DNA from 3 places in the Amycolatopsis ponsaeliensis genome. Region 3 is predicted to be linked to each of the others. Evidence: riboswitches for the same ligand, from Rfam matches in the RefSeq annotation. Region 3 holds a riboswitch; each other region holds the start of a gene.

Region 1 (7,796 bases), on a different contig from region 3:
AGCTTGATGAGATCGGTACCGAGCGCCTCGCGCGCCAGCTGCGCGGTGAGCACGGCTTCGGCGGCCGTGCGGCAGCCCGCGGTGTTCGGCAGCAGCTCGATCCCGAGCCTTCTCAGGAGTTCGAGGACGCCGGAGCCGCCTTCGGCGTCGGCGCGGCGCATGGCGACGGTGGTCAGCTCGGTGCCGGACGCGACCAGCGCGCGTTCGAGCACGGCGAGGTTCGCCGCGCCGCCGGTGCCGATGATCAGCCGGGACGTCAGCTTGGCGGTGCCGATGACCAGCGGTTCTGCGTCCATTTCAGCCTCCCTGGACCGCGGTGAGCACGTCGACGCCCGCACCCTTCGGCACGGCGGTGGTCGTCCAGTCGCTCCGGCGGACGACGACGCCGTCGACCGCGACGGCGATGCCGGGCCGCTGCCCGCCGGACGCGTCGAGGACGTCGGCGACGGTCGCGCCGTCCGGGAACTCCGTCCACTTCCCGTTGAGCTTGATCTCCATCAGGCGTGCTCCTTCTGGTGCAGGCGGGCGGGTGAAGCCGCTTCGACGCCTTCGGGCGGCTTCTCGCCCTCGAGCCAGGCGACCACGGCGTCCGCGGTCACGGGGGCCATCAGCAGGCCGTTGCGGTGGTGCCCGGTGGCGGCGAAGACGCCGTCGTCCAGGACCCCGATGTAGGGCAGCACGTCCCGGCTGCCGGCCCGCAGGCCCGCGGCGGTCTCGACGAGCTCGTACTCGGTGATCGCGGGGAAGACGCGCTCGGCGCCCTCGATCAGCTCGCGGACGCCGCGCGCGGTGACGGCCCGGTCGAAACCCGCCTCGTACTGCGTGGCGCCGAGGACGAGTTCCTGATCGCCGCGCGGGACGAGGTAGATCGGCCGGCCCTCGACGACGGCCCGGATGGTGCGCGTCGGCGGCGGCAGGCAGCCGCGGCGGGGTTTCAGGCGCAGGATTTCGCCTTTGAGCGGGCGGACGGCGTCGGCGAGCTGCGCGTGCAGCCGGCCGGTCCAGGCACCGGCGGCGAGCACGACGGCGTCGGCGTCCGGGATCCGTTCGACGCGCTCGCGGACGAACCGGACGTCGCGTTTCTGGCAGGCCGCGTACAGGGCGTGGAGGAGTTTCCGGTTGTCCACGGCCAGGTCCCCGGGCACGAGGAGTCCACTTCGGACGGACCCGGTGCCGGGTTCGAGCCGCTTGGTCTCCCGGCCGGTCAGCCGTTCGGCCGCGCGGCCGATCGAGTGCAGGTGCCCGGCGAGGATGTCGAGGTGACCGGCGTCGGCGCTGTCGAAGGCGACGACGAGGGTCCCGTGCCCGGCCAGGCCGGGGTCGACGCCTTCCTGCGCGAGGTCGCTCGCGAAGCCGGGCCAGCGCCTGAGCGACTCCTCGCCGAGCGTGAGGACGTCCTCTTCGCCGGGCCAGGCCTCGGTGACCGGGGCGAGCATGCCGCCGGCCAGCCAGGACGCGCCGCCGCGGACGGGTTCGGGGTCGTAGAGGGTGACCGGGTTGCCCTGCCGGGCGGCACGCCAGGCCGCGGACAGGCCGATCACGCCGCCGCCCACCACTGCCAGGTTCGTCATGGAATCACGCTCCCTGCGCCGGCATGACCCGGATCAGGTTCCACGGTCGGAGCGGCAGCTCCCTCTCAGCCCATGCCTCGGGCTCCCGTGCGGACAAGTCCACCCTAGCTCGCGAGGTACGGTCGCCGCTATGCCCGCCCTCTCCGGTGACAAGATCCGCGCCCGCCTCGACAGCGCGCGCCTGTACCTGTGCACGGACGCCCGCACCACCCGCGGCGACCTGGCTTCCTTCGCCGACGCGGCCTTGGCCGGCGGCGTCGACATCATCCAGCTGCGCGACAAGACCGGGGCACTGGAGGCCGCGGGAGAGATCGCGGCGCTGGAGGTGCTGGCGGAGGCGTGCGCCCGGCACGGGGCGTTGCTGTCGGTGAACGACCGGGCGGACGTGGCGCTGGCGGTCGGCGCGGACGTGCTCCACCTGGGCCAGGACGACATCCCGGTGCCGCTGGCCCGGCGAATCCTCGGCGACGACGTGGTGATCGGCCGCTCGACGCACTCGGTTCCGCAGGCTTCGGCCGCGGCGTCGGAGCCGGGCGTCGATTACTTCTGCACGGGCCCGTGCTGGCCGACGCCGACGAAGCCGGGGCGTTCGGCGCCGGGGTTGGACCTGGTCCGCGCGACGGCGGCTTCCGCTCCTGAACGGCCGTGGTTCGCGATCGGCGGCATCGACGGTCCGCGGCTCCCGGAGGTGCTGGACGCGGGGGCGTCGCGGATCGTGGTGGTCCGGGCGATCACGGAAGCGTCGGATCCGGAGGCCGCGGCTCGGAAACTGCGGGCCCGCCTCCCCTGACCCGCGGATGCCATGAGGGGCACCTTCATGGCTCTTAAGTCCATGAAGGTGCCCCTCATGACAGTTACGGGGTCGGGGTGGCCGCCGCGCCCTGGCTGGTCGCCGGTGCTGACGTCGTCGGCTGCTGGGCCGTCGTGCTCGGGGTCGTCGGCGTGGTCGTCGGGGACTCCGTCGAGGTTGTCGGCGGGGTGGTCGTCTCCGTGGACGTCGACGACGTGCTCGGAGCAGGCGAGTCCTGGGTGTCGTTCGTCGAGGTCGACGGGGTTGTCGACGGCGTCGTGTCCGCGTGCCCGCCGCCGCCGAAGATCTTGCCGATGCTCGAACCCGTTCCGCCGCCGATCTGGGTGCCCGTCGCCGACTCGAAGCCCACTATCGCCAGGATCGCCACCGCGAACGCCGCCACGCTCGTGCCGATGATCAACGGCCAGCGCAGCTTCCGCAGCCGCGAAGGCTCGTCCGGATCCTCGCCGGGCCGGGGCAACTGGACTGTCGGCTGTTCGGCCAGCGCCACCTCGGAACCGGTTCCACGGCGGCGGATTCCCGACGTCGCCAGCTGCCGGGCCTTCGCCGCCGCCGCGCGCGTGCGCTGCAGCGAACGCAGGTAGATCTCGCCGCCGACCGTCGTGATCACGCTCGCCACGCCCGCGCCCACGACGGTCCCCGCCACGCCGAGCGTCGATCCCAGCAGTGCCGCCGTCACCGCCGCCAGTGCCGCTGCCATCACCTGCGCGATGCGCAAACCTGACTTTTCTTCCTTCGCTTCGGAAGCCGCTGCGTTCTCCTTGCTCATGATCCCGATCCGGTAGTAAGTCTTCTCCCCTGTCCAACGCGTAAGGCGCGCGAGTGACTCCCCGCGTTGCCCCGACGTGAGAAGGACCACTCCGAGTGTCCACAATAGACACTCCAGACCGAACATTTTCTTGACATACTCAGCACATGGAACTGGTGACGATCTCTGACATCGAGGCCGCGGCGAAGCGCGTCCAAGGTGTCGCCGTGCACACGCCCCTGCTGCTCCAGACGTGGGATCCCCGCGGAACCCTGTGGCTCAAACCCGAAAGCCTGCAACCGGTCGGCGCGTTCAAGGTGCGCGGCGCGTTCAACGCGATCGGCGCTCTCGACGAGCAGCAGCGCTCTCGCGGCGTCATCGCGTACTCGAGCGGCAACCACGCGCAGGCGGTCGCCTACGCCGCGCAGCAGTACGGCGTGCCCGCGGTGATCGTCGTGCCGGACGTCGCGCCGCGGATCAAGGTCGAGGCCACCCGCGCTTACGGCGCCGAGGTGATCGAGGTGCCGATCGGCGAACACGAGGGGAAAGCGCGCGAACTGGCCGCCGAACGCGGGCTGACCCTCGTCCCGCCCTACGACGACGCGGCCATCATCGCCGGGCAGGGCACGGCCGGCCTCGAGATCGCCGAGGACCTCCCCGACGTCGAGGTCGTGCTGGTGCCGGTCAGTGGCGGCGGGCTGGCCTCCGGCGTCGGCACCGCGATCAAGGCCCGCGCGCCGCACGCGAAGGTGATCGGCGTCGAGCCCGCGCTCGCCGGCGACACGACCGAGGGGCTGCGCCTGGGCCACCAGGTCGACTGGCCCCAGGCCGACCGCGCCCGCACGATCGCCGACGGCCTGCGCGCGCAGCCGTCCGAGCTGACCTTCGCGCACTTGCGCGAGGTCGTCGACGCCATGGTCACGGTCACCGAGGACGAGATCCGCGAGGCCATGCGCACGCTCGCCCGCAAGGCCCGGCTGGTCGCCGAGCCCAGCGGCGCGGTGACGACGGCGGCGTACCTGTTCCACGCGGGCGAGCTGCCGGCCGACCGCACGGTCGCGATCGTCTCCGGCGGCAACGCGGACCCGGCGTTGTTCGCCGAAATCCTCGCGGGCTAGGAACCGGCGACCGGGGTCCCGCCGCCGCGGATGTGCGTCGGCGGGCCCTCGACCCCGCAGTGGTAGCACTCGCCCAGGTGCGGAGACTCGTCCGCGGCGGCGGGCTCGGCCGGCTCCGACGGCGGCTCCAGGACGCCGTTGTGGATGCCGAGCGCGATCAGCCCACCGGCGATCGCCAGGGCCGCGCAGATGACCAGGGCCATCCGCCAGCCCGCGGTGAGCGCCACCGGGTCCGCGTACGCCTCGCCGGTCAGCCCGGCCGCCGCGGGCAGCACCGCCACCGCCAGGAGCCCACCGGACCGCGCGATGGCGTTGTTCACCCCGGACGCGACGCCGGCGAAGCGGTCCGGGGCCGCGGCGAGCACCGTCGCGGTCACCGGGGCCACCACCGTCGCCAGGCCGAGCCCGAACACCACGACCGCGGGCAGCACCGCGCCGAGGTAGGACGCGCCGGGCGCGATGCGCAGCATCAGCAGCATCCCGATGCCGACGACGATCGGGCCGACGACCAGCTGCGCCCGCGGCCCGATGCGCTGGGCCAGCGCGCCCGACCGGCCGGACAGCAAAAGCATGATCACCGTCAGCGGCAGCCCGGCCAGGCCGGACGCCGTTGGCGAGTAATGCAGCGAAACCTGCAGCTGCATGACCAGCAGCATCATCACGCCGCCGAGCGCCGCGTACATGGCGAAGGTCAGCGCGTTGGCCAGGGTGAACGTCCGGTCGCGGAACAGCGACGGCGGCACCAGCGGCTCGCGCGAGCGGTGCTGGACGACGACGAACGCGGTCAGCCCCGCGATCCCCAGCAGGCCCGCGACCAGCACGATCGGGTCGCCGATGCCGCGTGCCGGCGCCTCCACCAGCGCGCCGGTGACCCCGGCGAGGCCGATCGCGCCGAGCGCGGCGGCACCGAAGTCCGGGTGCCCGGTCGCCTCCGGGTCGCGCGACTCGGGGACGAACTTCCGGGCCATCAGCACGACCGCGACCGCGATCGGGACGTTGATCAGGAACGCGAGCCGCCACGACCAGACCTGGACGAGGAAGCCGCCGAGCAGCGGTCCGGCGGCCGCCGCGATGCCGCCGAGGCCGGACCAGGCGCCGATCGCGCGGGCGCGGGCGTCGTGCGCGAAGGACGACTGGAGGATCGCGAGCGACCCCGGCGTCAGCAGCGCGCCACCGATGCCCTGCAGGATCCGCATCGCGACCAGCATCTCGGTCGACACGGCGGCGGCGCACAGCCCGGAGGCGACGCCGAACCAGACGACGCCGATGAGGTACACGCGGCGCCGGCCGTACCGGTCGCCGAGCGAGCCGGCGACCAGGATGAGCGCGGCGAGCGCCAGCAGGTAGCCGTCGAGGATCCACTGGAGCCCGGCGACGGAGGCGTTCAGCTCGGCGCCGATGCGGGGCAGGGCGACGTTGACGATGGTGCCGTCGAGCATCGCCATGCCCGATCCGAGGATGGTGGTGGCGAGCACGCCGCGGGCGGCGTGCGTCCCCCATCGGATCCCGGTGTCTTCGGTGGCAGTCACCCCGCCACTTCACCGTCCGGGGTGATCGCCGTCAACACCGGGTCACGGCAGCAGCGTGGTGACGAACTTGTAGCGGTCGCCGCGGTAGACCGAGCGGGCGTACTCGACGGGCTTGCCGTCCGTGGCGAACGAGTGCCGGGTCAGCCGGAGCACCGGCATGCCGACGTCCGCGCCGAGCATTTCCGCCTCTTCCGGACCGGCGAGCGACGTCTCGATCGACTCTTCGGCGCGTTCCAGTTCCACTCCGTAGTACTCGCGTAGAACGGCGTACAACGAACCGCCCGCCGAGACGTGCTTGCGCAGCCCGCGGAATCGGCCGGCCGGCAGGTGCGAAGTCTCCAGCGCCATCGGCTGCGAGTCCGCCAGTCGAAGCCGTCGAAGGCGAAGAATTTTCGCACCAGTACGGATTCCGAGCAGTTTCGCGAGGTCGCCCTCGGCTGGGAGCTCCTCAAGCTCCAGCAGCTTCGAAGACGGCTTCAGACCCTGGCGCCGCATGTCCTCGGTGTAGGAGGACAACTGCAGCCGCTGCGCGAGCTTCGGTTCGGCCGCGAAGGTGCCTTTGCCCTGCACACGGTGCAGACGACCCTCCGCCGTGAGGTCGGCCAGCGCCTGGCGCACGGTGGTGCGGGAGACCGTGAACTCCCCGGCGAGCGCGCGTTCGGTCGGGATCGGCGACCCGGGCGGCAGCACGTCCAGGAGGTCGAGGAGGTGCTGTTTCAGCGCCCAGTACTTGGGCTCGCGCTGCCCGCGCAGCCCGGCGACGACGCCCGCCTCGCCCGTGGTGGTGGTCTCCAACATGCCCGACTCCCTATGTCTTCCCTCATTGCGCGCCACGTCCCCGTAAGAAACGTACCCTTTTCCCCAAACACGCCGCCCCACTAACATTGGTCTAGACCTGACCGACGCCGCCTGAGTCCGGTACATAATGCCGGAGGTGGAGAGGAAAATGATGACCGAACAACGGCCCGGCGAGCACATGGCCGCGGAGATCGACCAGCAACCGGACGTCCTGGCCGGACTGGTGGGGCGTCAGGCGGAAATCGCCGAGGTGGCGGAAAAGATCTCACAACGGCCTCCGCGCTTCGCTTTGCTCGCCGCGCGTGGATCGAGTGACCACGCAGCGTTGTATGCGAAGTACCTGATCGAGGTACTGCTAGGCCTTCCGGCTGGTCTTGTCTCCCCGTCCACGGCGACGCTGTACGGCGCGCGGCCCGACCTGCGGGACGTGCTGTTCGTCACGGTCAGCCAGAGCGGCGGCTCGCCCGACCTGATCGAGGTCACCGAAACGGCGCGCCGCCAGGGCGCGCTGACGGTGTCCGTCACCAACACGCCGGACTCGCCGCTGCGGGCGGCGTCCGAACTCGGCGTCGACATCGGCGCCGGCCTCGAGAAGGCCGTCGCCGCGACCAAGACGTACTCGGCGACGCTGATGGCGCTCTACCTCCTGATCGACGCGGTGCGCGGCGGCAAGGCGGCCGACGCCGAGAAGATCGGCGACCTGGCGCGGCAGACCCTGGACGGTTCCGCCGAGGGTGTCCAGCGCGCGGTCGACCGGTACCGCTTCGTGGACCGGGTCCTCACCACCGGCCGCGGCTACTCCTACGCGTCGGCGCTGGAGGGCTCGCTCAAGCTCGCGGAGACCAGCTACCTGGCCGCCCGCGCGTACAGCGGCGCGGACCTGCTGCACGGCCCGGTCGCGGCGGTGGACGGCGAGACCGCCGTGCTCGCGGTGACCAGCAAGGGGCAGGGCGGGCAGGCGATGCACGAGGTCCTCGAGGCCGTCGGCAAGCGCGGCGCGGACGTCCTCGCGGTCGGTTCGGCCGCCTCGGAGATGCCGGCGGCGCTGCGCATCGACGTCGCCCCGACGGCCGAGGAGCTGGCGCCGATCCTGGAGATCCTGCCCATCCAGCGGATCGCGCTCGGCCTGTCGCTCGCCCGCGGCGGCGACCCGGACAGCCCGCGCGGCCTGCTGAAGGTGACCAAGACGAGGTGAGCTACGCGATCGGCGTCGACGCCGGC
Region 2 (7,796 bases), on a different contig from region 3:
ACCGGGTCGACCACCAACGGGCCGACCTCGACCTCGTCCAGGGTCTTGGCCACCGCGCGGATGATCTCGGCCGTGGCCAGCATCCCCGTCTTCGCCGCGTTCACGCCCATGTCGGACGCCACCGCCTTGATCTGCGCGGTCACGACGTCGGCGGGAATCTCCGTGAAACCCTGGACGCCCAACGAGTTCTGCACGGTCACCGCCGTCAGCGCGACCAGCCCGTGGACACCATGCGCGAAGAACGTGCGCAGGTCCGCCTGGATGCCCGCACCACCGCCGGAGTCGGATCCGGCGATGGTGAGGGCGGTGGGCGGAGTCATGGCTGCACCACGGGCAGGTAGACCTTGTTCCCGGCCTCGGCGAACTCCGCCGACTTCGAAGCCATGTCGGCTTCGATCGCTTCCACAGTGGACAGACCGTGCTCCTCGGCGTACTTGCGGACGTCCTGCGTGATCCGCATCGAGCAGAACTTCGGGCCGCACATCGAGCAGAAGTGCGCCGTCTTCGCCGCTTCGACGGGCAGTGTCTCGTCGTGGAACGAACGCGCCGTGTCCGGGTCGAGCGAGAGGTTGAACTGGTCGTTCCAGCGGAACTCGAAGCGCGCCTTCGACAGCTCGTCGTCCCACTCCTGCGCGTACTGGTGCCCCTTGGCGAGGTCCGCGGCGTGCGCGGCGATCTTGTACGTGATCACGCCGGTCTTGACGTCGTCGCGGTTCGGCAGGCCGAGGTGCTCCTTCGGCGTGACGTAACAGAGCATCGCCGTGCCGTACCAGCCGATCTGCGCCGCGCCGATGGCCGACGTGATGTGGTCGTAGCCGGGCGCGATGTCCGTCGCAAGTGGACCGAGAGTGTAGAACGGCGCTTCGCCGCAGAGCTTTTCCTCCAGCTCCACGTTCTCCTTGATCTTGTGCATCGGCACGTGACCGGGGCCCTCGATCATCACCTGGACGTCGTGCGACCGCGCGATGTGCGTCAGCTCGCCGAGGGTCTCCAGCTCGGCGAACTGGGCGCGGTCGTTGGCGTCGGCGATCGAGCCGGGACGCAGGCCGTCGCCGAGGGAGAACGTGACGTCGTACTGCCGCAGGATCTCGCAGAGTTCCTCGAAGTGCGTGTACAGGAACGACTCCTGGTGGTGCGCGAGGCACCACGCGGCCATGATCGACCCGCCGCGGCTGACGATCCCGGTGACGCGCCGCGCGGTCAGCGGGATGTAGCGCAGCAGCACGCCGGCGTGCACGGTGACGTAGTCGACACCCTGCTCGCACTGCTCGATGATCGTGTCGCGGTAGATCTCCCACGACAGCTTTTCCGGTTCCCCGTCGACCTTTTCCAGTGCCTGGTAGATCGGCACGGTGCCGACCGGGACCGGCGAATTGCGGATGATCCACTCGCGCGTCTCGTGGATCCGCTTGCCGGTGGAGAGGTCCATGATCGTGTCGGCGCCCCAGCGGGTCGCCCACACCATTTTGTCGACCTCTTCCTCGACCGACGACCAGACGGCCGAGTTGCCCATGTTGGCGTTGATCTTCACCAGGAAGTTCTTGCCGATGATCATCGGCTCGGACTCCGGGTGGCGGCGGTTGACCGGGATCACCGCGCGACCGCTGGCGACCTCGGTGCGCACGAACTCCGGGTCGACGCGCTCGCGGGCTGCGATGTACTCCATTTCCCTGGTGACGACGCCTTGTTTGGCCCAGCCGAGCTGTGTGTTGTGCTCACGGCCGTCGGCCCAGCCGGCGCGCAGCCGGTGGAGTCCACTGTGGACATCGATGGTGGCTTCGGGATCCGTGTACGGGCCCGAAGTGTCGTAGACGTCGAAGTGTTCGCCGTTCGAGAGGTCGATCCGGCGTGCCGGAACCCGAAGCCCGGATTCGGTCTGGTGGTACACCTTGTGCGATCCGGTGATCGGACCCGTGGTGACGGAGACGTCCTTGTTTTCGAGCGTCGTCAACGACTTTCACTCCCTACGCCGGCATTACCCGGTCAGGTTCATGCGGTCGGTGACGCCTGCGAAACGCAAGTCACCCTCTCAGCCCGCCATGGCGCGAGCTCCCGCGTTGGTGTTGTGCCACCGACCATGCCACGCCGGGGCGACATACTCAAGTCCGCTCACCTCACCCGACCAGTTCGGCGGGTGTCGCGTAGACGTCGACCATGGCTCCGTTGCGCAGCACGGTGATCGGCAGTGCGGTGCCGATCACTTCGGCGAACAGCTGCCGCTGGATGCCCTGCGCGTCCGAGACGCGGGTGCGCCCGACGGTCAGCACGAGGTCGCCTGCCTTGAGGCCCGCCCGGTCCGCGGGGCCGCCGGAGACGACTTCGCGCACCCGCAGCCCGGCGCTCTGGCCGGTGCGCTCGGCGATGTCGTCCGGCAGCGGGGCGGGCACGCCGACGACGCCGAGGTACGCCCGCCGCACCCGGCCTTCGACGACGAGCGTGTCGATGATCCGCCGGGTGGTCGTGTTGATCGGCACGGCGAGCCCGAGCCCGACGCCGGCGACCGCGGTGTTGATCCCGACGACGCGGCCGGTGGAGTCTGCGAGCGCGCCGCCGGAGTTGCCGGGGTTGAGCGCGGCGTCGGTCTGGATGACGTCCTCGATCACCCGGGTGGTCCGTCCCTGCCGCACCGGGAGCGCCCGGCCGAGCGCGCTGACGACGCCGGCGGTGACGGTGCCGGAGAAGCCGAGCGGGCTCCCGATGGCCACGACGAGTTGCCCGACGACGAGCTCGTCGGCGTCACCCAGCCGGGCGGCCGACGGCGTCTCGCCACGCGCCCGCAGCACGGCGAGATCGGACAGCGGATCGGCGCCGACGACGTCGAAGGGCACCTCGCTGCCGTCGGCGAAGGTCGCGACACCCCGCCGGTGGTCGGCGACGACGTGGGCGTTGGTGAGCAGGTGGCCGTCCTCGGCGAAGACGACCGCCGAGCCACTGCCGCGCGCGAGCTGCACCCCGGCGACGTGCGGGGTGACGGTCTTGGCGACCGTGCTGACGGCGCGCGAGTAGGCGTCCATCGCGTCATCCATGAAGGCACCTCGATTACACCGTTGCAGGTACTACAAGTGTGCGCTCGAAGGCCGCGGAAGTCCGTTCGCTGTTCGTGAACTCAGCCTTCGAGGGCCACGGTGACGCCGAAGCCGATCAGCAGCCCGCCGGACGTGCGCTCGAGCCACCGCTTGACGTCGTCGCGGCGCAGCCACTGCCCGAGCCGCGTGACGAGCAGGGCGAGCGCCGAGTACCAGACGACGTCGGCGGCGATCCAAGCCGCGACGCAGACCAGCAGCGCGCCGGCGCCCGCGTGGGCCGGGACGAACTGCGGCAGGAACGACAGGGCGAACACGCCCGCCTTCGGGTTGCCGAGGTTCGTGAGCAGCCCTGACCGGAAGCCCGCGCCGGGCCGGATCTCCTTCTCCTCGCCCCGACCGCGGAAGAAGAGTGCCTTGATCCCCAGGTAGACGAGGAAGAGTGCGCCCGCGAACCGCAGGATGTCGTACGCGGTCTGAGAAGCCGCGAGCAGCGCGATCAGGCCGAACACCGCGGCGAGCCCCCAGAACGCAACCCCGGCTTCGATGCCGGCGATGGTCGCGAAGGCGTTGCGCTTCGAGCCGCGGGCCGCCTGCTTGATCAGCATGACCGTCGCGGGGCCGGGGACCATCGCGATGAGGAACGCGGCGGGGAGGAACGCGAGCAGGTTCGGCATTCCCCGATCGTCGCGGGCGCCGGACACGGTGGGCAAGCGTTTTACCGGACCAGTGACGGTCAGTGGTTCACCGGATCGGACCATGCGCCGGTGAAGGATCGGCGAGAGACTTCCAGGCGCTTCTGTAACGGTGCAGAAGCGACTTTCTGTGGGGTTGATATGCGAAAACTCATGTTCGGCGCCCTCGCCGGGCTGCTGGTCACCGGCCTGATCCCGGGGATAGCGGCGGCCGCGGGAGAGGCTCCCGGCGCTCCGGGCGCCCATCCCAGCTGGCTGCCCGCGAACAAGACCGGCTTCGGCACCGCGCACGACCGGTCGAGCAACGTCTGGTTCACCCTCCAAGGTGGCCAGCTGTCCGAGGTCTACTACCCGGACCTGTCGACGCCGAGCGTCCGGTCGATGAACTTCGTCGTCACCGACGGCCGCGGCTTCGCCGTCGCCGACTACACCGCCAAGTCCCAGCAGGTCCGGCGGACCGACGACGACAGCCTGACCTACGAGCAGACCATCACCGACGACCAGCACCGCTGGCGCCTGCGCAAGACCTACGTCACCGACCCGGCCGCCACGACGGTGCTGGTGGACGTCGACTTCCAGTCGCTCACCGGGCGGCCGTACCAGCTCTACGCGGTCGCCGACCCGGACCTGACCAACGACGGCTCCGACGACTCGGCCGGGCGGAAGGGCGACGCCGTCACCGCGCAGGACGCCACCAACGCCGCCGCCCTGACCGCGAAGCCCGCCTTCACGAAGACCAGCGTCGGCTACGCGGGCTCGTCCGACGGGAACACGCAGCTCACCAAGACCTTCAAGCTGAACACCTACGACACCGCCGCGAAGGGCAACGTCCTGCTGACCGGGCAGACGAGCGCCGACGGCGTCCGCAACCGGCACGTCACCCTCGCCCTCGGCATGGGCGCGAAGACCGCCGACGCGCTCGGCAGCGCGCAAGCGTCGCAGCGACGTGGCGTCCGTGACATCACGCGCGCGTACGACCGCGGCTGGGAGCAGTACCTGCGCGGGGTCAGCAAGCCGCCGTCGTCGCTGAAGACCGACGCCGAGCGCGACCTCTACAAGGCGTCGATGCTGACCCTCGCCGCGAGCGAGGACAAGCACCACCCGGGCGCCTTCATCGCGTCGCCGAGCATGCCGTGGCGCTTCGGGAACAACGACCCGGAGTGGTCGCCGTCCGGCACCTACCACCTGGTCTGGCCGCGTGACCTCTACCAGATCGCGACCGGCCTGGCCGCCGGCGGCGACAAGGCTGCCGCGAACCGCGCGGTGAGCTACATGTTCGGCACGCAGCAGCAGGCCGACGGGCACATGCCGCAGAACAGCCGCGTCGACGGCGTGCCGTACTGGACGTCGATCCAGCTCGACGAAACCGCTTTCCCGATCGTGCTGGCCCAGCAGCTCGGGCGCACCGACCTGTGGCCCGGCGTCCGGAAGGCCGCCGACTTCATCATCGGTTACGTCGGCCCGAACGGGCAGCCGGCGCCGTACACCCAGCAGGAACGCTGGGAGGAGCAGGACGGCTGGTCCCCGTCGACCATCGCCTCGGTGATCGCCGGGCTCGTCTGCGCCGCGGATCTGGCTTCGCACAACGGAGCTCCGGCGGACGCCGCCCGCTACCTCGCGGCGGCCGACAAGTTCAAGGCCGACCTGCCGAAGCAGACGATCACCACGAACGGGCCGCTGTCGAAGGACCCGTACTTCGTCCGGCTCACGAAGGACGCCAACGCCAACGCGGGTACGACGTACAACCTCGGCAACTCGAGCGTCACGATGGACCAGCGCGCGGTCACCGACGCGGGCTTCCTCGACCTGGTGCGCCTCGGCATCTACCGCGCCGACGACCCGGTGATCAAGAACAGCATTCGGGTCACCGACAAGGACATCGCGTTCACGACGCCGACCGGGCAGTTCTGGCACCGGTACACGAAGGACGGCTACGGCGAGCAGGCCGACGGTTCGCCGTGGGACTACACGTTCCCGGCCGAGAGCCGCACGACGTTCGGGCGGCTGTGGCCGCTGCTCGCCGGTGAGCGCGGCGAGTACGAGCTGACGCTCGGCGACTCGTCGTCGGCCGCGCGCCGGCTGCGTGACCTCGGCCGGGTGGGCAGCTCGGCGGAGACCATGCCGGAGCAGGTGTGGGACGAGAATGCGCCGTCGGGCCAGACCGGCTTCCCGACGGGCACGCCGAACAACTCGGCGACCCCGCTGGCCTGGACGCACGCCCAGTACGTCCGGCTCGCCTGGGACGTCAAGGCGGGCTCGACGCTGGAGACGCCGCAGGTGGTCCGCTGCCACTACCTCGGCTGCTGACCCACCGCCAAAAGCCGTTAAGGCCACCTTACGGGCGTCAGACGCCCGTAAGGTGGCCTTAACGGCACTTCAAGGTCAGATGACGGCGCCGTCGTCCTCGGGGGTCTTCGGCGGCAGCCACGACAGGCCGGGCACGCCCCACTTGTTGGACTTCAACATCTTCTTCGCCGCGCGCGCGTGCCGGCCGACCAGGCGGTCGAGGTAGATGAAGCCGTCCAGGTGGTCGGTCTCGTGCTGCAGGCACCGCGCGAAGTAGCCGGTGCCCTCGACCTCGATCGGGTTGCCGTCGAGGTCGGAGCCGGTCACCTTCGCCCACTTCGCGCGGCCCGTCGGGTACGACTCGCCGGGCGCCGACAGGCAGCCCTCCCAGTCGTCGTCCGGGTCCGGCATGGTCTCCGGGATCTCCGACGTCTCGAGCTTCGGGTTCACGACCAGGCCCTTGTGCCGCACGCCTTCGTCGTCCGGGCAGTCGTACACGAACACCCGCAGGTCGAGGCCGATCTGGTTGGCCGCGAGGCCGACGCCCTCGGCGGCGTACATCGTCTCGAACATGTCGTCGGTGAGGGTGCGCAGCTTCTCGTCGAACTCGGTGATCTCCCGAGTCGGCTGGTGCAGCACGGGTTCGCCGGCGATCACGATGGGATGGATGCTCACGACCACGCAGTTTAGTCGGACCCTTCTGGTAGACCTGCATCAGACCGTGACGCGCCGACGCGGATGCCCACGTCGGCGTGCGCTTCCGTGGTTGAATGGCGCCCGCGGAAGAGCTAGGTCTGATTCGCCATACGCCCGATTGAGAGGGACTCGGATGGACGCCGCGGAGTCGATGGCTGAGCCGCAGCCGTCGCCGCCGAAGCCCGTGCCCGGCCTGACCGAACGCGAGGTCGAGATCCTCGCGTTCGAGCGCCAGTGGTGGCGACACGCCGGGGCGAAGGAGAACGCCATCCGCGAACGCTTCGACTTGTCCGCGACGCGCTACTACCAGCTGCTCAACAAGCTGCTGGAGAAGCCGGAGGCGGTCGAAGCCGACCCGATGCTGGTGAGGCGGCTGCAGAAGACGCGTGCCGCCCGTCAGCGCAAGCGAGGCGCCCGGCGACTGGGGATCGAGCTGAAATGAGCGTGTTTTCGGGAATGTCCCGGCCGATGAAGGCCGCGGGCGTCGTCCTGATCGGGGTGGCCATCATCGCCGCGGTCATCGGCGGCGTGTCCGCGTTGAGTGGCGACGGATCGAACGAAGCCGGGCCGAGCGGTACGCCGAGCTCGCCGGGCACCACCACCGGGTCGCAGCCGCCTTCGGGCACGACTTCGACGCCGCCGCAGAGCACGACTTCGCCGGCGTCGACCACCCCGCCGTCACCGACTTCACCGGCGCCGGGTCAGCCCACGTCGGGTCAGCCGGGGCAGCCCGGTGACCAGCAGACGTCCAACAAGTGGGTGACCGTCCGGGTCTTCAACAACTCGACGATCAAGGGCCTGGCGGACCGCGCGGCGGAGGACTTCCGCGGCAGCGGCTGGAACGTCAACGAGGTCAGCAACTACTCCCAGGGCGTCATCCCGACGACGACGGCGTTCTACCGCCCGGGCACCGACGAGGAAGCCGCGGCGAAGCAGCTCGCGCAGGAGTTCGGGATCAAGGCGGAGCCCCGTTTCCCGGGGATAGAGAGCGCGACGCCAGGCGTGATAGTGATCGTGACGAAAGAGTACGAGTCAGGCCACAAGGGCAGCTGACGATCTTGTCGTGAAAGGGGTGCCACCCGCCGGGGTGGCGCCC
Region 3 (7,796 bases):
GAATTCGCCGAGCGCCACGACGAACCCGAACCCGGCCGCCGCGACCAGCGGGCGCAGCGCCAGCGGCAGGTCGATCTCCCGCCACACCCGCAGCGGGCTCGCGCCGAGCGTCGACGCGGCCTGCCGCAATCGGACATCGACCGAGCGCAGCACCGGCAGCACCATCCGCACGATCAGCGGGATGATCACCAGCGCCTGGGCCAGCGGCACGAGGTAGGGCGACGTCCGGAGGTCGCCGGGCAGCGCGTCGAGCGTCACCAGGTAGCCGAACCCGACGGTCACCGCGGACACCCCGAGCGGCAACATCAGCACGGCGTCCATCGTCTCGCCGAGCCCGCGCGCGGCTTTGGCGGGTGACCGGCGCAGCGCCACCAGCACGACGGACGCGAGCACGCCGACGACCATCGCGAGCAACGTCGCGTCGATCGCCACCTTCAGCGAGTTCACCGCGGCGTCCCAGCCGGAGACCTGCAGCGCACCCTTCTCGCCGGTGCTGGTCAACGCTCGATAACCGGCGAAGCTCCAGCCGTCCGAAGTGGACACCGATTCGACGAGCAGCGCGACGATCGGCGTCAGCAGGAGCGCCAGCACGACGCCCGCGGCGCCGACGACCGGCCACTCGCCGCCGCGGGGGCGCCGGGTGTTCGCGGCACCGATCCGGGCGCCGTCCTTGCGCCGCCGCGCCAGCCCGCCGAGCACCAGCGCGGCGACCACGGCCGCGAACTGGATCAGCGAAAGCGCCGCCGCGCCCGAGAGGTCCAGGAGGTCGACGGTCCGCAGGTAGATCTCGGTTTCCAGCGTCCGGTACTTCGCGCCGCCGAGGATGAGGACGACCCCGAAGCTGGTGGCGCAGAACAGGAACACGACGGCCGCGGCGGACGCGATCGCCGGCGCCAGTGCGGGCAGCGTCACCGAGCGGAACGCCCGCCACGGCGACGCGCCCAGCGCGCGAGCGGCGTCAGTCGTCCGCGAATCCAGCCGTGCCCACAACCCGGCGACGGTCCGCGCGACGACGGCGACGTTGAAGAACGCGTTGGCCAGCACGATCGGCAGCACCCCGCCGTCCGGCCACAGCGCCCGGAACGCCAGCCCGACGACGACGGTCGGCAGCACGAACGGCACCAGCACCAGCGTCCTTGCGAGGCCGACCCCGGGCAGCTTCACCCGGGCCAGCAGGAACGCGACCGGCAGCCCGGCGAGCACCGCCACCAGCGTCGACGCGGCCGCGCTCGCCACGGTGAAGCCGGCCAGCTGCCACGTCCGCGCGTCGCCGAGGACGACGTCGAGCCCGCCCGCGGCGAACCCGCGGCCGATGATCGCCAGCACCGGCCAGGCGAAGAACACCACCAGGAACCCGATCGGAGCCAGCCCGAGCAGGGCCAGGCCGAGCCCGCGGGCGGTCTGCGGTGGCGCTACGACTGCACGAGCGTGCGCCATTCGCCGATCCACTTCTCGCGTCCGGCCTGGACCTGGTCGGCCGTCAGCGCCTGCGGCTTCTGCGGCAGCGGCGCGACCTGCGCCCAGCCCGCGGGCAGGTCGACGCCCTGGCGCGCCGGGTAGACGTACATGTTGGCCGCGACGGTCGCCTGGAACTGCTGCGACAGCAGGAAGTCGACGACCTTGCGCGCACTCTCGGCCTGCTTGCCGTTCGCCAGCACGCCCGCGTACTCGACCTGCCGGTAGCAGGTGTCGAGCAGCGCCTTGGTGCGCGGCTTGCCGTCGTCGCCGACCTCGGCGGCGGGCGAAGACGCGTACGAGACGACGATCGGCCGCGGCCCCTTGCCGGACGAGCCGGAGAAGTCCTTGGTGTAGGCCTCTTCCCAGCCGCTGACCACCTTGAGCCCGTTGGCCTTCAGCTTCGTCCAGTAGTCCTTCCAGCCGGTTTCGCCGTACTTCGCGATGGTGCCGAGGAGGAACGCGAGCCCGGGCGAGGCCGTCGCCGGGTCCTCCGCGACCAGCAGGTCCTTGTACTTCGGGTCGGCCAGGTCTTCGTAGGTCTCCGGCGCCGGGATGCCCTTGGTGGTGAAGTAGTTCGTGTCGACGTTGACGCAGACGTCGCCGACGTCGACCGCGGAGAGCCGGTGCTCGGGGTCGACGGCGTAGCGCTGCGGCCCGCGATCGGCCTCCGGGCTGGTGTAGGGCTCGAAGACGCCCTCCTTGAGCGCGCGCGAGGCGAAGGTCGAGTCGACGCCGTACGCGACGTCGCCGATCGGGTTGGCCTTCGTCAGCACGAGCTTGTTGGTCAGCGAGCCGGCGTCGCCCTGCTTGAGCACGGAAATCTTGATGCCCGACTGCTTCTGGAAGGCGTCGAGCACCTCCTGCGGCGCCAGGAAGGAGTCGTGCGTCACGAGGGTGACGGTGGGCGTCTGCTGCGTGCCACCGTCACCGTCCGACAGCGAGCACCCAGCGGCGACGGCGCTGACAGCGGCGATGGCCGTCGCGGCGCGCACAGCCCTGCTATTCATCTACCCTCCTGCACTTCGCCGGACGAGGAGGGAAAGCCCTCCCTTCGCCGGCATGATCCGGTCAGGTGCGAACGGTCGCGGGTGACCCCGCCTCTCAGCCCGGCTGACCGGACTCCCGTGGCAACCGTGCAGCGTAGTCCAGGAGGCGCGACGATGGAGTCATGACGGAAATCTTGAGCGACTCCGAGGCCGACGAACGCTTGGGCGCGGGCTGGACCCGGTCCGGAGCGGTGATCTCCCGCGAGGCGGAGCTGGCGAGCTTCCCCCAGGCGATCGAGGTGGTGGACCGCGTCGCGGTGCTGGCCGAGGCCGCCGACCACCACCCCGACATCGACATCCGCTGGCGGACGCTGACGTTCCGGCTCTCGACGCATTCGGCGGGCGGGTTGACGGAGAAGGACTTCTCGCTGGCGGCCGAGATCGACTCGGTGCTTTCTTCTTTGTGACTCTGGTTACGCTGAGTGCACTTTCCGGCCGGTTCGACGTCTCTCGGTAAACGACCTTTGCTAGGAGAGACGGGCTATGACGCAGGCGATCGTGGTGGGCACGGCAGCATTCGCATCGATGGTGGCAGCGGCCGGAGGTGTGCTCTGGTTCACGGTCCGGGGCCGTCGTCACCCGGATGCCGGTGAGTTCGATCACAGGCGCTAACGAAGCACATGATCAGCGCGCTGAGCAGGGCGGAAGCATCGGATTTCGGCCCTAGGAAGCGCCATGAACAGCACCGCCACCCTCACCTCCGCCCAGCGCGCCTGGATCAACGCCCTCGCCCCCGCCGTGGTGCTGATCGCGATCGCGTTGATGGGCCTCCTCGGCTGAGCCACATCGGCCACCGACCGAGCGCCGTCGCCCTGACTTTCAGTGCGGCGGCGTATTCGTCGGAGCGGCACCAGCGCTCGACGGCGTCGCGGTCGTCGATCAATAACGTGGCATGTTGGGGATCGCCTTCTCGGCCACCTCGATGAGCGCTTCGACCTTCGGCACGTCGGCCGCCACGTCTTCCGCCGTCAGCGTCGGAGCCTCCGAAGATCGGTAGGCGACTTCGTTGCGACGGGCGCGCATCCGGTTGAAGGGCCGCAGAACCGAGCCCAGCGGCGGATCCAGCTGAGCGAGAACCGCCTCGTAGACGGTGACGTGGCCACCCCGGCTCGTCACGCGCAGACCCTGGTTCTGCAAGACGGCCGCCAACGCACGCCGCGCGCTGTCATACGCCAGTGTGTAGGCGCCTTCCGGATCCGTGTCCTGCAGCTGCCGCGCCGACGCGAGGTGCGTACGGGCCCTGACGAGCTCGGCCTCGGCCGCCTCCCGCGACGCCGGAACGTGCTCGATGGCGCCGCGCGTGATGAACGCGTCGATCCGTTCACGGCCTTGGTTCCACTGGGGCATCAAGACTCCTGGTCGAGGTTCAGCTGGGCCAGCGGACGTTCACGAACGCTGGTGACGAACGGATCCGCGGTGTCCGCCGCCCACGACTCGGGCGAGATCCGGTGCACGTTGACCTCGCGGCTCAGCCGCCGTGAAGCACGCTCGGCCAGGTCGAAGAGCGCGTCCGGATCAGGCGACCCGACCACGAGGACATCGACGTCACCGGGCGGCGGACCGGGTTCGCCGCTGTAGCGCGCCGCCCAGGACCCGTAGATGTAGGCCTCGGTCACGCCGGCGAGTCCGGACAGCGCCTCGGCGAGGAGTGGCATCGGTCCGTAGGTGACCGCGATGAGGTCGCTCAAGGGCCGGTAGAGCGGAGTGTCCGTGCGGGCTTTGACGAGCCGGCTCCGGCCCACCCGCCGGGCTTCGAGGATCCCGCCCTCGACCAGCCGCTCGACCTCGCGCAGCACGGCGGTGGGCGTGACACCACAGGCTTCGGCGAGCTCGGTGATGGTGTACTCGCGATCCGGGTGCAGCAGCACGAGCGCGAGCAGCTCCCCCTGCATGCGCGAACGCAGCAGCGGCAGCAGACTCGGCGAAGCTTTCATTGGACGCAGCATATCCTGCGTCCAATGAAAATAACAACTAGTGACCGATAGTCACGGAACCGGCGATCAGACGTTGAGCGGAGTGATGCCCATCATCCCTCGAGCGCGGCAACGAGCAGTTCGCCGACCAGCTGGAGGTCCTCGACATCAATGTCACCGCTTTCGGGCACCGCCTCGATCTTCTTCAGTGAGCGATCCACCGACTGGTCGAACCACCGCATGGTGTGGAGCAGCGCATCGGCCCGCAGCTGAGGATCAGCCGCCTCGAGCTGGTCTCGGGAGACAGGTCCGCAGTTGCGGTCCAGAGTGATGCGAACGATGTCGAGGAGGTCCGTACCCTCCTTCGCCGATCCACGGTTCATGATCGACTGCAGCTTCATCGCGATGAGCGGGCCCGGTTCGGACACGCGCACCGTCAACGGCGCAAGCCCCTCCGCTCTCAGCTCCAGCCCGGACGCGGTCGATGCGGCCCAGGCATGAGATTGGACATGCAAACGATCAGTCGGATCGTCAGGAAGATCGGCGATCTCGGCGTCCGTGACTTCCAGGACGTCAACCTGCACCGCACCGTGAGGGGTCTGAACCAGAACGCCGGACGGGCCGCTCCGGGTAGCTCCGGTCGACACGAGCAGTTCGAGCTGTGAGCGCTCGTCAACGGCCCGGCGGTCGACGGTGTCGAGGTCGGTCGTTGCCCGATAAGGGGTGGACAGCCTGCACATGACCGCAAGGCCACCTACCAGAACGATCGGTCGCCCCGTCTGTTCGGTGATGACGGGTATCGCGCTGACGAGCCTGGTCATCGAACTACCGGCGAGAACGACACCCGGAGTCTCACCAGACACGGCGCCACGGTTTTCTTGGCGTCCACATGTCCAGGATCTCCCGGCCGCGTCCCGGATCCCGCGCGAGATCGAGCGCCACGAACAACGGATTGGCCAAGGGCCACGGCTCGTTGGCCCATGCCGTTGCGTCAACACGTCGAGCACATGCGAGAGGCGTCGGCGCGACACGGATGCTGGCCGCTCTGGCCGACGGCTCCGTAGCTGTTCCCAGCAGTCGGGTTGCGCGGCGCAGCACGCTTTGATCGGGCACGTAGAAGTCCGGCGGGTGGTCCGCACGCACTGAGACAGGAGCACCGTAGTGAACCGCCGCCACCGTATCGGTCAACGCCCAACCCACGGTCGACTCGACATCGTCAAAGCCCAAACTCAATACTGAATTTTCTCGGCCGCCACCCGGCTTCGGAACACTCGCAAGATCCACGCTCAACGGCTTCCACTGCTCTGCGAGTTCCCAGAACAACTCCGGCGTGACGGGGGCGCGATTGGCGGTGACCAGGCCGCCCGCACGCAGCGCAGCAAAGGCTTCTGACACCGAACTGGCGGCGCGCCCCAGCTCAGCCGCTGCTTCGCGAACCCCGATCTGCGCCTTCGGGTTCAGCAACAGCAGCGTTGCGAGCTCGACACCGACCCGCCCGTTGACTCCTTGACGAGCAAGCGGCGGCTTCGACAATGCAGGGACGTCCGCGTCGACGAACAGACCGGGACCGATCAACCTCAGATGACCGCGCAGGTCCAGCCAGCTCCACCCGGCCTGATTGAGTTTGTCCCGTCCATCTGCCGTAATCCGGTCTGCGACGACCAACGGCGTCACATCGGCGTTGATGCTGTCGAACCACCGACGCAGTTGCCCCGACGCGCTGTCGGCAGTCACCAATGAGGTCGTCTTGACCTCGACGGTGACAGCCTTGCCGCCCTGCAACTCGATGAGGAAGTCATGGGACGAGTCGTCGCCGGACCTGCGCTGGAGGCGAACATCGAGTCCCAGCGAGCGCACAGCGGCAACGAGTGCGTCAACGGCGTCGCGTTCGTCCAGGCGGGATCCCACAGCTGAATGATGCATGCCGTTCGGCGTTCGGTCAATACCGAACACCGAACGCGGGTTGCGGGCTTGGACCGCCCCAAGAGAAGCCTCTGCGGCGCGATCAGACGTTGAAGCGGAACTCCACCACGTCACCGTCGGCCATGAGGTAGTCCTTGCCCTCCATGCGGACCTTGCCCGCCGCGCGGGCCGCCGCCATCGAGCCGGCCGCCATCAGGTCGTCGTACGAGACGATCTCCGCCTTGATGAAGCCGCGCTCGAAGTCCGTGTGGATCACGCCCGCCGCCTGGGGGGCCGTCGCGCCCTGGGGGATCGTCCAGGCTCGGGACTCCTTCGGGCCCGCCGTCAGGTACGTCTGCAGCCCCAGCGTGTGGAATCCCGCGCGGGCCAGGGAATACAGGCCCGGCTCCGGCTGGCCGACCGACTCGAGCAGCTCGCGGACCGACTCTTCGTCGTCCAGCTCCAGCAGCTCCGCCTCGACCTTCGCGTCGAGGAACACCGCGTCCGCCGGCGCGACCAGCTTCGTCAGCTCCTCGCGGCGGGCCTCGTCGGTGAGGACGCCTTCGTCCGCGTTGAAGACGTACAGGAACGGCTTCGTCGTCAGGAGACTGTGCTCGCGAAGCAGTTCGAGGTCGACGTCCTTCTGAGCGGAGAAGAGCGTGCGTCCGCTGTCGAGGATCTCCTTCGCCTTCTGCGCGGCCTCGAGCGCGGGCTTCGCTTCCTTCTTGGTCCGCGCTTCCTTCTCCAACCGCCAGACGGCCTTCTCGAGGGTCTGCAGGTCGGCCAGGATCAGCTCGGTGTTGATCGTCTCGATGTCGCTCAGCGGGTCGATCCGGCCGTCGACGTGGATCACGTCGGGGTCGTCGAACACGCGGATGACCTGGCAGATCGCGTTGGCCTCACGGATGTTCGCGAGGAACTTGTTGCCCAGCCCGGCACCCTCGGAGGCGCCCTTCACGATGCCCGCGATGTCCACAAAGGACACCACGGCCGGGACGATCTTCTCCGACTTGTGCAGCTCGGCCAGCTTGTCCAGCCGGGGGTCCGGCAGCGGCACGACGCCGACGTTCGGCTCGATCGTCGCGAACGGGTAGTTCGCGGCGAGCACGTCGTTGCGGGTCAGCGCGTTGAACAGGGTGGACTTGCCGACGTTGGGCAGGCCGACGATACCGAGGGTGAGGCTCACGACCCCGCAGTCTACGTGGCTCGCCCGACCGCGGCCCACACCCCCAACGCAGCGTCGGATTTCCGCCAGCGACCGCGCTGACCTGCTGTCATGCTCGAAGGCATGGTCACCGAAACGCTCGCCCTCTGGCGGGACGCCGAGCGCTGCTACCGCGTGGTCACCGCCCGCGACCCGCGCTTCGACGGCCAGTTCATCATGGCGGTGCGCACCACCGGCATCTACTGCCGGCCGTCCTGCCCGGCGTCGACGCCGAAGGAGCAGAACGTCCGCTTCTTCCCGACGTCGGCGGCC

Evidence for each region. Region 3 has a riboswitch for thiamine pyrophosphate ahead of QQ657_RS40130 (thiamine ABC transporter substrate-binding protein). Riboswitches for the same ligand answer to the same signal wherever they lie in the genome.
Region 1: another riboswitch for thiamine pyrophosphate. It lies ahead of thiO (glycine oxidase ThiO); the one in region 3 lies ahead of QQ657_RS40130 (thiamine ABC transporter substrate-binding protein).
Region 2: another riboswitch for thiamine pyrophosphate. It lies ahead of thiC (phosphomethylpyrimidine synthase ThiC); the one in region 3 lies ahead of QQ657_RS40130 (thiamine ABC transporter substrate-binding protein).

The regions. Positions count from the first base shown of each region.
Region 1 is NZ_JAPZLD010000031.1:124,516-132,311, reverse strand. Features, by position in the region: gene QQ657_RS36640 (thiazole synthase) at 1-296, opposite strand, end outside; gene thiS (sulfur carrier protein ThiS) at 298-498, opposite strand; gene thiO (glycine oxidase ThiO) at 498-1,571, opposite strand; TPP riboswitch at 1,565-1,670, opposite strand; gene thiE (thiamine phosphate synthase) at 1,702-2,361, shown strand; gene QQ657_RS36620 (hypothetical protein) at 2,426-3,151, opposite strand; gene QQ657_RS36615 (threonine ammonia-lyase) at 3,298-4,248, shown strand; gene QQ657_RS36610 (MFS transporter) at 4,245-5,777, opposite strand; gene QQ657_RS36605 (GntR family transcriptional regulator) at 5,820-6,575, opposite strand; gene QQ657_RS36600 (SIS domain-containing protein) at 6,724-7,770, shown strand; gene QQ657_RS36595 (N-acetylglucosamine kinase) at 7,767-7,796, shown strand, end outside.
Region 2 is NZ_JAPZLD010000063.1:518-8,313, forward strand. Features, by position in the region: gene thiD (bifunctional hydroxymethylpyrimidine kinase/phosphomethylpyrimidine kinase) at 1-320, opposite strand, end outside; gene thiC (phosphomethylpyrimidine synthase ThiC) at 317-1,951, opposite strand; TPP riboswitch at 1,945-2,066, opposite strand; gene QQ657_RS50490 (S1C family serine protease) at 2,115-3,026, opposite strand; gene QQ657_RS50495 (LysE family translocator) at 3,107-3,700, opposite strand; gene QQ657_RS50500 (glycoside hydrolase family 15 protein) at 3,860-6,025, shown strand; gene QQ657_RS50505 (peptide deformylase) at 6,101-6,679, opposite strand; gene QQ657_RS50510 (DUF3263 domain-containing protein) at 6,834-7,142, shown strand; gene QQ657_RS50515 (LytR C-terminal domain-containing protein) at 7,139-7,753, shown strand.
Region 3 is NZ_JAPZLD010000037.1:41,891-49,686, reverse strand. Features, by position in the region: gene QQ657_RS40135 (ABC transporter permease) at 1-1,437, opposite strand, end outside; gene QQ657_RS40130 (thiamine ABC transporter substrate-binding protein) at 1,413-2,465, opposite strand; TPP riboswitch at 2,487-2,594, opposite strand; gene QQ657_RS40125 (4a-hydroxytetrahydrobiopterin dehydratase) at 2,627-2,911, shown strand; gene QQ657_RS40120 (hypothetical protein) at 3,384-3,851, opposite strand; gene QQ657_RS40115 (winged helix-turn-helix transcriptional regulator) at 3,851-4,438, opposite strand; gene QQ657_RS40110 (hypothetical protein) at 4,531-5,238, opposite strand; gene QQ657_RS40105 (hypothetical protein) at 5,270-6,325, opposite strand; gene ychF (redox-regulated ATPase YchF) at 6,423-7,505, opposite strand; gene QQ657_RS40095 (AlkA N-terminal domain-containing protein) at 7,608-7,796, shown strand, end outside.